Sinorhizobium sp. BG8: one gene and its partner. The protein of the gene in region 1 interacts with the protein of each later gene in a pairwise test. Links are inferred from orthologs where the notes say so. Each region holds a gene or a part of one and is shown on either strand. Other genes may lie near its edges.

The links.
Region 2: the proteins of uvrB (region 1) and uvrA interact in binary tests that used the Escherichia coli proteins (3 or more experiments, as listed by UniProt). The link is inferred for Sinorhizobium sp. BG8 from one-to-one orthologs.

Annotation. Positions count from the first base shown.
Region 1 is NZ_CP044011.1:3,241,555-3,248,072, forward strand. What follows is about bases 1,433-4,890. They hold uvrB (excinuclease ABC subunit UvrB), read left to right. Parts: upstream 1,433-1,768; coding sequence 1,769-4,690; downstream 4,691-4,890. Other genes in these bases: F3Y30_RS15305 (hypothetical protein), read left to right, coding at 1,433-1,491; F3Y30_RS15315 (AAA family ATPase), read left to right, coding at 4,881-4,890. In the rest of the region: F3Y30_RS15300 (hypothetical protein), read left to right, coding at 1-1,223; more of F3Y30_RS15305, read left to right, coding at 1,288-1,432; more of F3Y30_RS15315, read left to right, coding at 4,891-5,879; F3Y30_RS15320 (SIR2 family protein), read left to right, coding at 5,876-6,518. UniProt on the Escherichia coli protein: The UvrABC repair system catalyzes the recognition and processing of DNA lesions. A damage recognition complex composed of 2 UvrA and 2 UvrB subunits scans DNA for abnormalities.
Region 2 is NZ_CP044011.1:2,960,026-2,966,596, reverse strand. The notes cover bases 2,092-5,602. They hold uvrA (excinuclease ABC subunit UvrA), read right to left. Parts: upstream 5,214-5,602; coding sequence 2,292-5,213; downstream 2,092-2,291. Other genes in these bases: F3Y30_RS14020 (single-stranded DNA-binding protein), read left to right, coding at 5,486-5,602. Outside these bases: F3Y30_RS14035 (NAD(P)H-hydrate dehydratase), read left to right, coding at 1-1,240; F3Y30_RS14030 (DUF72 domain-containing protein), read right to left, coding at 1,257-2,060; more of F3Y30_RS14020, read left to right, coding at 5,603-5,992; F3Y30_RS14015 (MarC family protein), read right to left, coding at 6,188-6,571. UniProt on the Escherichia coli protein: The UvrABC repair system catalyzes the recognition and processing of DNA lesions. UvrA is an ATPase and a DNA-binding protein. A damage recognition complex composed of 2 UvrA and 2 UvrB subunits scans DNA for abnormalities.

The DNA of each region.
Region 1 (6,518 bases):
ACGTCAGGCACCGCATCTACTTCACCCCGCGGCGGATCACCTCTTCGACCGCCCTGCCCCTTCCGGGATCGGTCTACGGCCTGTCGCCGGAGTTCTACGACCTGTTCGACAAGAAGGACGCCCGGGACATCTTCTCCCTGACGCCGGCCGAGCCGTTGTGCATCCCACCGATCGCCGCGCCGACCGGCAACCGCGATCTCGAGGAGCGAGCCGCCATGCCGGTCCAGTTGGGAAGGGAATGCAAGCCCGACGACTTCTTCCCGAAAAAAGGAAACCTGACGTCCATCTATTTTCCGGCCGGATACTTCAGTTTCCTGAAGCGGGTGGAGAAGTCCGACTCCTATCTCTATTCGCTCATCCCCAACGGTTCATCGACCGCGCGCATCCTGTCGAAGTCCGCAAGTCTGAGGCTCAACATCCAGACACCCGATCCCGGCGGGGCCGCCGGCCTTTCCGGCCTTCTCGGTCATGAGACGCAGGAACAGGTCTTCGACACGGAGCCGGAGATCGTCACCTTCGGAACGGGCGGCGGGAGCGATGCGATCGAGTTCGGCTGGATTTCCGCCGGCAAGCCCGCCCACGCAAGGCCCGAAGGCTTTTCCCAGACGGCCCTTCTGTCCGTGCCCGCTTGGGCCGACGAGATCGTCGCGGAAGTCACGCCGAGCTGGATCGACGAGAGCGGCGAGGAAGCCTTCTCGCTGCCTTCCAAGAAATACCCGATTCCCGTGCCGCCCGACTACGAGATCTTCGATGCGTTTCTCGCCGACGGCGAGGTCTACAGGCGGCCGAACATCGACGAGCAGCTTTTCGACAGGAACGTCGTCCTGCACACGGGCCGCAAGGGCTCCGTGATCATTCCGGGCATCCGGCTCTGGCGAAGCACCGTCGTCACTCTCGGCAGCCAGAAGGCCGACGAGATCTTCGTGCTTCCGGACATGAAGGGCGTGATCGCCACCTTCAACATCATCGAGAGCAATTACGACGAGCAGAGCGCCTGCAAGGACGTCCCCGTCGGAAGCTCGGCTCCCCAGGTCGCCGCCACGGAACCCGTCGGGCCGACGCTCAGGCGGTGCAGCTACAAGCTGCCGCTCCGGGTCTGGACCAGCGAGGGCATGGACGCGATCGACGATGCCGTCACCATCGTCGACCAGCCGGCAGTCGAGATCAGGCAGGCGGAATCGCCGCCTTCCACGGTGCAGGCCGAAGTCGCAACGCCGAAATGACGCGACGTCCGGATCTCCCGGGCGCATGCTTATGGAAACAACGCAAACGGATGAGAGGAACGCCATGAACCTGAAAGCATCCACAGCCCTCGTTCTGGCGACGCTGATCGTCAGCGCCGCCCAGCATTCACAGGCGATCGTCGGACGCGAAATGGCGCAGGCCCTGGGGTATCATTGCTCCACTCAGCAGGGCGTGTGCCAGATACCGCCGGCCATCCTCGGCTCGATCTGCTCCTGCGGAGACGCCCAGGGCGTCGTGGTCCCGTGACCGGCGACGGCACGGACGGGCTCAGCCCGTCTGTGAGCGGAGGCCTCCCGGAGGTCGGGGGAGCGCGCAGCCCGGCTCCCCGGCCCGCGCCCTGATCGCGCGCCACCGCCGGGCCCGGTCCTCGTGAGCCTCTGGTCCCGGATCCCGCATGCCGAACGTGCCCGGCCGCGTCCGCCCCTGTTCCGGTGCCGGGAGAACCGCGCGCGGCGTGCAATCCGTTTCCCTTTTGTACTCTTTGCCTCTTTCCTTTCGTCCTGACTCTCTCCATATTCCCGCCATGGCCAGATCACCGAAAAAACCGTCGCCCTCGAGCCCAGGCTTCGAGGAAGCCCCGCAAGCGTCCTTTGAAGGCGCTCCCCTCTCCGGCAGCGTGTCCGACTGGGTGAAGCAGCTTGAAGCCGAGGCGGAGGCCTCCTCCATCGAGACGCAGCGCCAGATCGCCTCCAAGGCCGGAAAGCACCGCAAGAAGGTCGAGATATCGGCCTCCAAGACATCCCGGGGCGTCTCGATCGGCGGTTCGACGGACCCGAAGACGCGCACCGCGGCCGGTCTCAACCCCGTCGCCGGTCTCGACGTCTCGCTGGAGGAGGCCGACAAGCTCACGTCCGGATCCGGCGTCACCGCGACGGTCGAGGCCCTGTCGAAGCTGATCGAGTCCGGCAACCCGCTTTTCAAGGACGGCAAGCTCTGGACGCCGCACCGCCCTGCCCGGCCGGAAAAGTCGGAAGGCGGCGTGCCGATACGCATGATGAGCGAATACCAGCCGGCCGGCGACCAGCCGACCGCCATCAAGGACCTCGTCGAGGGCCTGGACAATGGCGAGCGCTCGCAGGTCCTCCTCGGCGTCACCGGCTCGGGCAAGACCTTCACCATGGCCAAGGTGATCGAGGCGACGCAGCGCCCCGCCGTCATCCTCGCGCCGAACAAGACGCTCGCCGCCCAGCTCTATTCGGAGTTCAGGAACTTCTTCCCGGAAAACGCGGTCGAGTACTTCGTCTCCTACTACGACTACTACCAGCCCGAGGCCTACGTTCCGCGCTCCGACACCTACATCGAGAAGGAATCCTCGATCAACGAGCAGATCGACCGCATGCGCCACTCGGCGACCCGCTCGCTGCTCGAACGCGACGACTGCATCATCGTCGCCTCCGTCTCCTGCATCTACGGTATCGGTTCGGTCGAGACCTACACCGCCATGACCTTCCAGATGCAGGTCGGCGACCGGCTCGACCAGCGCCAGCTGCTGGCCGACCTCGTGGCCCAGCAATACAAGCGCCGCGACATGGATTTCCAGCGCGGCTCGTTCCGGGTGCGCGGCGACACCATCGAGATCTTCCCGGCCCACCTTGAGGATGCCGCCTGGCGCATCTCGATGTTCGGCGACGAGATCGACGCGATCACCGAGTTCGACCCCTTGACCGGCCAGAAGACCGGCGACCTGAAGTCGGTGAAGATCTACGCCAATTCGCACTACGTCACCCCGCGCCCGACGCTCAACGGCGCCATCAAGTCGATCCGCGAGGAACTCAAGCTGCGGCTCGCGGAGCTGGAGAAGGCCGGCCGCCTGCTGGAGGCGCAGCGCCTGGAGCAGCGCACCCGCTACGACCTGGAAATGCTGGAGGCCACCGGCTCCTGCCAGGGCATCGAGAACTATTCGCGCTACCTGACGGGCCGCAGGCCCGGCGAGCCGCCGCCGACCCTCTTCGAATACATCCCGGACAACGCGCTGATCTTCATCGACGAGAGCCACGTCACCATCCCGCAGATCGGCGGCATGTACCGTGGCGACTTCCGCCGCAAGGCGACGCTCGCCGAATACGGCTTCCGCCTGCCCTCCTGCATGGACAACCGGCCACTCCGCTTCGAGGAATGGGACGCCATGCGCCCCGATACCATCGCCGTGTCCGCGACGCCGGGCGGCTGGGAGATGGAGCAGTCCGGCGGCGTCTTCGCCGAGCAGGTCATCCGCCCGACCGGCCTGATCGACCCGCCCGTCGAGGTCCGCTCGGCAAAAACCCAGGTGGACGACGTCCTCGGCGAAATCCGCGAGACCGCCGCCGCCGGCTACCGTACCCTCGTCACCGTGCTCACCAAGCGCATGGCCGAGGACCTGACCGAATACCTGCACGAGCAGGGTGTTCGCGTGCGCTACATGCACTCCGACATCGACACGCTGGAGCGCATCGAGATCATCCGCGATCTGCGCCTCGGCGCCTTCGACGTGCTGGTCGGCATCAACCTCCTGCGCGAAGGCCTCGACATTCCCGAATGCGGCTTCGTCGCCATCCTCGACGCCGACAAGGAAGGCTTCCTGCGCTCGGAAACGTCCCTCATCCAGACCATCGGCCGCGCGGCGCGAAACGTCGATGGCAAGGTCATCCTCTATGCCGACCAGATCACCGGGTCCATGCAGCGCGCCATGGACGAGACCGGCCGCCGCCGTGAGAAACAGGTGGCCTACAACGAGGCGAACGGCATCACTCCGGAATCGGTGAAGGCGAAGATCTCCGACATCCTCGACAGCGTCTACGAGCGCGACCACGTTCGCGCCGACATATCAGGCGTCGGCGGCAAGGGATTTGCCGAGGCCGGCCACCTTGTCGGCAACAACCTCAAGGCTCACCTCGAGGCGCTGGAGAAGCAGATGCGCGACGCCGCCGCCGACCTCGACTTCGAGAAGGCCGCCCGCATCCGCGACGAGATCAAGCGCCTCAAGGCGGCCGAACTCGCCACGATGGACGACCCCATGGCACGGCAAGAGGCGCGGAGTGCCGAAGGCACGACGGGGAGCAAGGCCGATGCGGCGCGCAATGCCGAAGGCGGCGACAAGGCCCCGTCAGGTTCCCTGTTCCAGAAACCCTCCCTCGACGACATGGGTCCCGGCACAGACACGGAAGTCCCATCAGGGAAGTCGCTGTTCCGCAGGAATTCCCTCGACGAAATGACCGTCGGGCGGACCGAGAAACCGGTGACCGGACACATCCCTCAGAAGCCGGATGCGGACACCAGAGCGCAGCGCAGCGGACAAGCGTCCGCCGCCGATCGTTCGGCGTCCCCGGGCAGCGCCGACAGCGTGAGCGAAAAGAATGACCCCCGCCCGCTCGTCCGCGGCAAGATCGGCGCCGGTTCCTACGAGGACCCGGGCGAACAGAAGCGCAAGGGCCGGACGAAGGGCAAGACGGGACGGCCGGGGCGGTGAGCGGTGTTGCTTTCTTGCTACCTCAACTTTCGTCATACGAGTCTTTCATGATTCGCCTATAAGATAAAATTGGGTACGATCACGATCGAAACCATGGCTATTCCGGATGATCTCCAAACCAATGAATATTGAGAACATCTCGGTATTATACAGCAGATAGTATCAGCCAATTTCGAAGGGCTAAAAATAAATGAAATCCATCGCTTTCTTCAATAACAAAGGCGGAGTGGGGAAAACTACACTTTTGTGCAATGTCGCCGCATACCTAGGAAATAATCTGAATAAAAAAGTACTGGTAATAGATGCGGATCCACAATGTAACGCCACTCAACTAATGCTTAGCGATGAGGAAATTCTAAATATTTATGAGGATAGAAATAGTTACACTATACACAACATTATTCATCCACTTTCACTAGGTAAGGGTTATAACGAACAACTGAAACCAATCTCCGTCCCATCGTATGCAGTTGACCTAATTTGCGGAGATCCAAGACTCTCATTGAAAGAGGATCTTCTGTCAAAGGATTGGCAGGATTCGATTTCTGGTAGCATTCGAGGCCTTAGAACATCGTTTTTATTCCAAGATGTTCTCGAACGCTGCGGCGACTACGACTATGTCCTATTTGATGTTGGCCCCTCCCTCGGCTCAATCAATCGGGCGGTCCTATTAGCTAGTGACTATTTCATAAGCCCCATGTCCATCGACATATTTAGTCTGCGAGCAATCGAGAACATTTCGATTGCAATAAATGAGTGGAGGAAGCGCTTAGAAATTGGAATTTCTCAAGTGGACAAAGAAGAGCTTGATGAACTTCCAAAGAAATTGAACTTCAATTTGCAATTTCTTGGATATGTTGCGCAACAATACACACAGAAGACCGTCGATGGAGAATCTAGAGTAGTTCATTCTTACGAGAGAATAATGAAACAGATTCCCAAAGTGGTATCTAAGAATTTTGTTGAAAAACTATCCGCAAAGAAAACAGATATAGAATATCGACTAGGAACAATACCGAATCTGCACAGTCTAGTCCCCATGTCACAAACAGCACGGAAACCCATTTTTCTACTCAAGTCGAAGGATGGCGTCAGGGGAGCGCATTTTAGTAAGGTTGAAGACGCCAAGAATTTGTTTGATGGCATTGCTAGCAAAATCGAAGCCAACGCCCGAGTTCTGAACGCATGATCAAGTGGAATCCATCACTCATTGACCGGATCGCTCGCCGCTCGGTTGTTATCCTTATTGGCTCCGGAGTGTCAGCGAATTCTACTGACAATAATGGCTACAGGCCACCCACATGGCACACCTTCCTTCAAGCAGCAAAAGCGGGTTTAGATACCGCTCCGACCCACCTGACAAAAGCAATCAATCAGTACCGCTACTTGGAGGCCTGCGAATATCTCAAGAAAATTTACGATGACCAATGGATAGATTTGGTAAAAAACGACTTTCAACGACCAAATTATAAACCGGCAGATATTCACCAACTAATCTTTGATTTAGACAGTAGAATCGTTTGCTCTGTGAATTTTGATAGAATTTACGACACGTTTGCCATCACCAAGAGTCAAGGGACTTACATTGTAAAGAATTACTGGGACGACGATATTGGCGCAGTAACAAGCGGACCAGAAAGATATCTACTAAAGCTTCATGGATCGATAGACAGCCCAGATAAATTGATATTTTCGACTAGCGACTACGCTGGAGCGAGAAATAAATATTCAGCATTTTACGGAATTCTTGATGCGTTAATTGCCACTCATTCGTTTTTAATACTTGGGTGCGGCATGAACGACCCAGACGTCCAGCTCTTGTTTGAGA
Region 2 (6,571 bases), 280 kb from region 1 along the record:
GTATTCGCTCGGTGATACGGCTGCCCTCACGGGCGACGCAGCGAGGGCCTTCTCCGACCTTGCGTATCCGACAAAGCCTCTCGCGACCTACGTGCCTCGACCGGGCGACGTCGTGATCGATGCGCTCTTCGGTGCCGGTCTTGCGCGAGATGTCCCGGCAGAAGTTCGTGATGTCGTCTCGGCCGTCACGGCCCGCGATTTGCCCGTCATCGCCGTCGACCTACCCTCCGGCCTATGCGGCCGAATGGGTACCGTCCGCGGAACGGCATTCACGGCGACGCATACCGTCACCTTCATGTGCCGCAAGCCGGGACATGTGTTGTTGCCCGGCAGGCTGCTGTGCGGTTCAATTGAAGTCTTCGACATCGGCATCCCACCTCGCGTCGTCATTGCCGAGTCGCATCATTTGAGGGTCAACTCACCCACGGTCTGGAGGATGGCGCTGCCGTCGTCGCAGCCGGAAGCCCATAAATACAATCGGGGTCATCTGGTGGTGTTTTCCGGCGGGGCCTTGACGACCGGAGCCGCCCGGCTCTCGGCGACGGCCGGATTGAGGGCAGGGGCCGGGCTCGTGACCATCTTTGCGCCCCGGGATGCTCTGGCAACCAATGCCGCGCATCTGACCGCCATCATGCTCAAGGAGGTCGGAGACGTAGCCGATGTGCAGGCGAAAGCCGCCGATCCCCGAATCTCGGCTTTCGTTCTCGGCCCGGGCTTCGGCGACCTGAAGAAAGCGCGGGCCCTGGTGCTGGCGCTGTCGGATCGGCCGCTCGTGCTCGACGCAGACGGCATAACGGCATTCCGGGAGGATCCGGATGTCCTGTTCTCCGCGTTCCGAGAGGGACCGGTGCGACTCGTGCTGACGCCGCACGACGGCGAATTCGCGCGACTGTTTCCCGATCTTGCTGCCGACACGGAGCTGTCCAAGGTAGAGCGCGCCAGGAAGGCGGCCGCGCGCAGCCATGCGGTCGTCGTGATGAAGGGAGCGGATACTGTGATCGCCGCGCCGGACGGGCGCGCCCTCGTCAACGAAAATGCTCCGCCCTGGCTCGCGACCGCAGGATCCGGCGACGTTTTGGCTGGCATCGTTGGCGCCCACCTCGCCAAGGGCATGCCTGCCTTCGAGGCGGCGGCTGCCGCCGTCTGGCGTCATGGAGAGGCAGGCGAACGGGCAGGCGAGGGGATGACGGCAGAGGATCTTGCGGCGTCAATCCGCCCTATCGGTCAAGCCGCCTCCTGAGGTGTTCCCGGCCTGCTCAGCCGGTCCTCTTCTTAAGTTCGCGCGCACCGTTCGGCGCGTTCACCTTTCCCTCGTGAATGAAGAAGGCGAAGACATCTCGCGGCTTGTTCGCGGGCGTGTGGTCGGGATCGATCCGAGGTAGATCGCCGGGCTCGCCGCCTTCGGCCCAGCGCGCCACCCTGTCGGCCCACCGGTCCAGCCTTCCGGGTTCGTAGCAGGTGAGCACATTGTCGTTTCCCTTCTGCAGCCGGGCGTAGACGAAATCCGTCGTCACATCGGCGATCTCGGGATAATCAGCGTGTTCAGCGTAAACGATGGCGACTTTGTGCTTGCGCGCGAGCTTCGCAAATTCCGGAACCATGAAGGAGGGATGGCGCACCTCCAGGGCGTGGCGCAGCGTCAGTCCGTCCTGCTTCTCCGGCAGCAACGCCAGAAAGGCGGTGAAATCTTCGGGCTCGAATTTCTTCGTCGGCGCGAACTGCCAGAGTATCGGCCCAAGATGCGGCCCGAGTTCGGTCAGTCCCTGTGTCAGAAAACGCTCCATCGACTCGCCCGCACTCGCCAGAACCTTGCGGTTTGTCACAAAGCGGCTTGCCTTGAGCGTGAAAATGAAGCCCTCCGGCACTTCGGAGGCCCATTTGGCGAATGTCTCGGGCTTCTGCGAGCTGTAATAGGTACCGTTGACCTCGATCGCCGTCAGCTCCCGGCTCGCATATTCGAGCTGTTTCTTCTTCGGCAGCTTCTCCGGATAGAACGTTCCTTCCCATGGATCGAAGGTCCACCCGCCTATGCCGGTGCGGATCGTGCCGGTTTTGGTCATGCTGTTCCCCATCGAAGTTAGCTGGAACCTTGGCCGGCCCACGTGAACCGGCCTCGAGAAGATCTGAACGCGTGTGACGGCAGAAGGTGACTGAGCTCCGGATCAGAGTCACGCAAATCTGACCGGCCGTTCGAGGGGAAGGATCATGGAGCACGACCATGAACCCTTCATGCAGTCTGCTCGCGACGCCGCCCCCAGAAGAACCCGTGACCGCCGGTCACGAGCTGTCCCTCACTCCGCGGCTTCGGCCTTTCGTTGTGGACGCCGCTCGAGCAATTCCTTGAGAAACTTTCCGGTGTAGGACCGATCCACCTTCACCACCTGTTCCGGCGTACCTTCGGCAATGACCTCGCCGCCGCCATCGCCGCCCTCGGGTCCGAAATCGATGACCCAGTCCGCCGTCTTGATGACTTCGAGGTTGTGTTCGATCACCACGACCGAATTGCCCTGGTTCACCAGCTCGTGCAGCACCTCGAGCAGCTTCGCAACGTCGTGGAAATGCAGGCCCGTTGTGGGTTCGTCCAGGATATAGAGCGTGCGACCAGTCGAGCGCTTTGACAGTTCCTTTGCCAGCTTGACGCGCTGCGCCTCGCCGCCCGAGAGCGTATTCGCCTGCTGGCCGACCTTGATGTAGCCGAGGCCCACCTGGTTCAGCGTCACCAGCTTGTCGCGCACGGCAGGCACGGCCGCGAAGAACTCGACGCCTTCCTCCACGGTCATGTCGAGCACATCGGCGATCGACTTGCCCTTGAAGTGCACGTCCAGCGTTTCCCGGTTGTACCGTTTGCCGTGGCAGACGTCGCAAGTGACATAGACGTCTGGCAGGAAGTGCATCTCGATCTTGATGACGCCGTCGCCCTGGCAGGCTTCGCAGCGCCCGCCCTTCACGTTGAAGGAGAAGCGCCCCGGCTGGTAGCCGCGCGCCTTTGCCTCCGGCAATCCGGCGAACCAGTCGCGGATCGGCGTGAAGGCCCCGGTGTATGTCGCCGGGTTCGAGCGCGGCGTCCGGCCGATCGGGGACTGGTCGATATCGATGACCTTGTCGATGAATTCGAAGCCGTCGATGCGATCGTGCTCGGCAGGGTTTTCGCGCGCGCCCATGATGCGGCGCGCCGCCGACTTGTAGAGCGTTTCGATGAGGAAGGTCGACTTGCCTCCGCCGGAAACGCCGGTGACAGCGGTAAAGACACCAAGCGGGATCGAAGCAGTCACGTTCTTTAGGTTGTTGGCTCGCGCGCCGACGACCGTGATCTCCCGCTTCTTCTTCGGCTTGCGGCGTTCGGCCGGCACCGCCACGGAAAGTTCGCCCGAAAGGTACTTGCCCGTAAGCGATTTCGGGTTCGCCATGATGTCGGCGGGCGCGCCCTGCGCAATCACTTCGCCACCATGGATGCCCGCCGCCGGGCCGATGTCGACGACATAGTCTGCGGTCAGGATCGCGTCTTCGTCATGCTCCACGACGATCACGGTATTGCCGATATCACGAAGATGGCGAAGCGTCTCCAGAAGGCGGGCATTGTCACGCTGATGAAGGCCGATCGACGGCTCGTCGAGGACGTAGAGCACGCCGGTGAGGCCGGAACCTATCTGCGAGGCGAGCCGGATGCGCTGGCTTTCGCCACCGGACAAAGTTCCGGAATTGCGCGAAAGGCTCAGATATTCCAGCCCGACATCGTTGAGGAAGCGCAGCCTCTCGCGGATTTCCTTGAGGATGCGGACCGCGATCTCGTTCTGCTTGGCGTTCATGTGGTCCGGCAGCTTGTCGAACCAGTCGCGTGCGACGCGGATCGACATCTCGGTCACTTCGCCGATATGCAACTTGTCGATCTTGACGGCGAGCGCCTCGGGTTTCAGGCGGTAGCCGTTGCAGGCCGGGCAGGGGGCCGCCGACATGTAACGCTCGATTTCCTCGCGCGCCCATGCAGAATCGGTTTCCTTCCAGCGTCGTTCGAGGTTCGTCACGATCCCCTCGAAAGACTTGGTCGTCTTGTAGGAGCGCGCGCCGTCCTGGTAATTGAACTCCACCTTCTCGCGGGTGCCGTGCAGGATCGCGTCCTGAGCCTCCTCGGAAAGGTCCGACCAGCGGTTCGAAAGCTTGAAGCCATAGGCGGCGCCGAGGGCTTCCAGCGTCTGATTGTAGTAGGGCGAGGACGACTTCGCCCATGGCGCGATGGCGCCATCCCGCAGGGTGCGCTGCGGTTCGGGAACGATGAGGTCTTCGTCGATCTTCTGCTGGCTTCCCAGACCGTCGCAGGTGGAGCATGCGCCGAAGGGATTGTTGAAGGAAAAGAGCCGGGGCTCGATCTCGGAAATGGTGAAGCCGGAAACAGGGCAGGCAAACTTCTCCGAGAACAGCACCCGTTCATGCGTCTCGTTGAGCGACTTGTTTGCACTTCCGCCTGCTGCCGTTTCTTCCGGTGGCAGGGGCTTGTCCGCGAATTCGGCGATCGCGAGACCGTCCGCAAGCGTCAGACATGTTTCGATGCTGTCGGCCAGGCGTGCGGCTAGGTCCGGCCGGACCACGATCCGATCGACCACGACGTCGATGTCGTGCTTGTATTTCTTGTCGAGGGCAGGCGCGTCTGCGATCTCGTAGAACTGGCCGTCGATCTTGACGCGCTGGAAGCCCTTTTTCATGAGCTCCGCCAGTTCCTTCTTGTATTCTCCCTTACGGCCTCTGACGACCGGCGCCAGGATATAGAGCCGCGTACCTTCGCCCATGTCGAGGACACGGTCGACCATCTGGCTGACGGTCTGGCTCTCGATCGGAAGTCCGGTCGCCGGAGAATAAGGCACGCCGACGCGGGCGAACAGCAGGCGCATGTAGTCGTAGATCTCGGTGACTGTCCCTACCGTCGATCGGGGATTGCGCGAAGTCGTCTTCTGCTCGATGGAGATCGCGGGAGACAGGCCATCGATCTGGTCGACATCGGGCTTTTGCATCATCTCGAGGAACTGGCGGGCATATGCCGACAGGCTCTCGACGTAGCGGCGCTGGCCCTCCGCATAGATCGTGTCGAAGGCAAGCGAGGACTTGCCCGAGCCGGAAAGTCCGGTCATCACGATCAGCTTGTTGCGGGGCAGATCCAGGTCGATGCCCTTGAGGTTATGTTCGCGCGCGCCGCGGATGGAGATGGTCTTTAGTTCGCTCATGGTGTCCAGCGTGAGGATCTCGTTTGCGCATCCTATGTAGGGACTGACGACAGCCTGTCCATGCGCTTCGGGATAAATCCGTGCCTGTTTCCGATTCGGTTGACAAGATACTAGGGATTTTCTAGAACAAAAAAAGAACAAATTGCAGGTGGAATTTCATCTGTGGATTACTGGCTTCGCGGGGCGGCGCCGGCGGTCGGCAATCGATAAGATGGATGGATTGCATTTTAACGAAACCGGGCTCGCCTGGTGCGGTGACAGGAACAAAAGCGATGGCTGGTAGCGTCAACAAGGTTATCTTGATCGGAAACGTCGGGGCGGACCCGGAAATCCGGCGCACGCAGGACGGCCGCCCGATCGCCAACCTGCGGATCGCGACGTCGGAGACGTGGCGGGACCGCAATTCCGGCGAACGCCGGGAAAAGACGGAATGGCACACGGTCGTGGTTTTCAACGAAGGCCTGTGCAAGGTCGTCGAACAGTACGTGAAGAAGGGCGCCAAGCTCTACATCGAGGGCGCGCTGCAGACGCGGAAGTGGCAGGATCAGAACGGCAACGACCGTTATTCGACGGAAGTCGTCCTGCAGGGCTTTGGCTCGACGCTGACGATGCTCGACGGTCGCGGCGAGGGCGGTGGCGACCGTCGCGGGGGGGCGGACTTCGGCGGTGCGCCGAGCTACGACGACTATGGATCCCAGCCGTCCTCCTCGTCCTCGAGCCGGTCGAGCAGCTCGGCCTCGTCATTCTCGCGCGACATGGACGACGACATCCCGTTCTGATCGCTTCGCAATAGCGATCCCGCCTTTCGGCTCATTGATGCCACCTCCTGCTGACCGCAAGGGGTGGCATGTTTGTTTGCGCTCCAACCCCGCAGCCAAAGCACGGAGCCTGACATGTGGAACGCTGCAGCGCCAACGCTGCTGTATCGACAAAGGCAGCTTTCGCGCGGCAGAGGTTGCGTGTCGTCGAGCTGATCAGGGGCCGGTGTAGACGGACAACGTAGCTCTCAGCCCGTCGATCACGAATTGCACCGCAAGGGCGGCGAGGATCACGCCAAGCAATCGGGTAAGGATCGCCCGGCCGGTAACCCCCAGGAACCGGTCGATGCGCTCCGCGACGACGAGCGCGAGAAAGAGCACGAGAAGGCAAATCGCGATAACCGCAATGAGGCCCGCCCGCTGCACCGGCGTGGGGAAGGATCCCGCAAGCAGGATGGTCGCCGAAATCGCGCCCGGACCCGCGATCAGGGGCAGGGCGAGGGGAAAGACCGCAATGTTGTGAATGTGGTCCTTGGTGATCGCCACCTCGCTGGTCTTCTCCTTGCGGTCCTGCCGGCGCTCGAAAATCATCTCGAACGC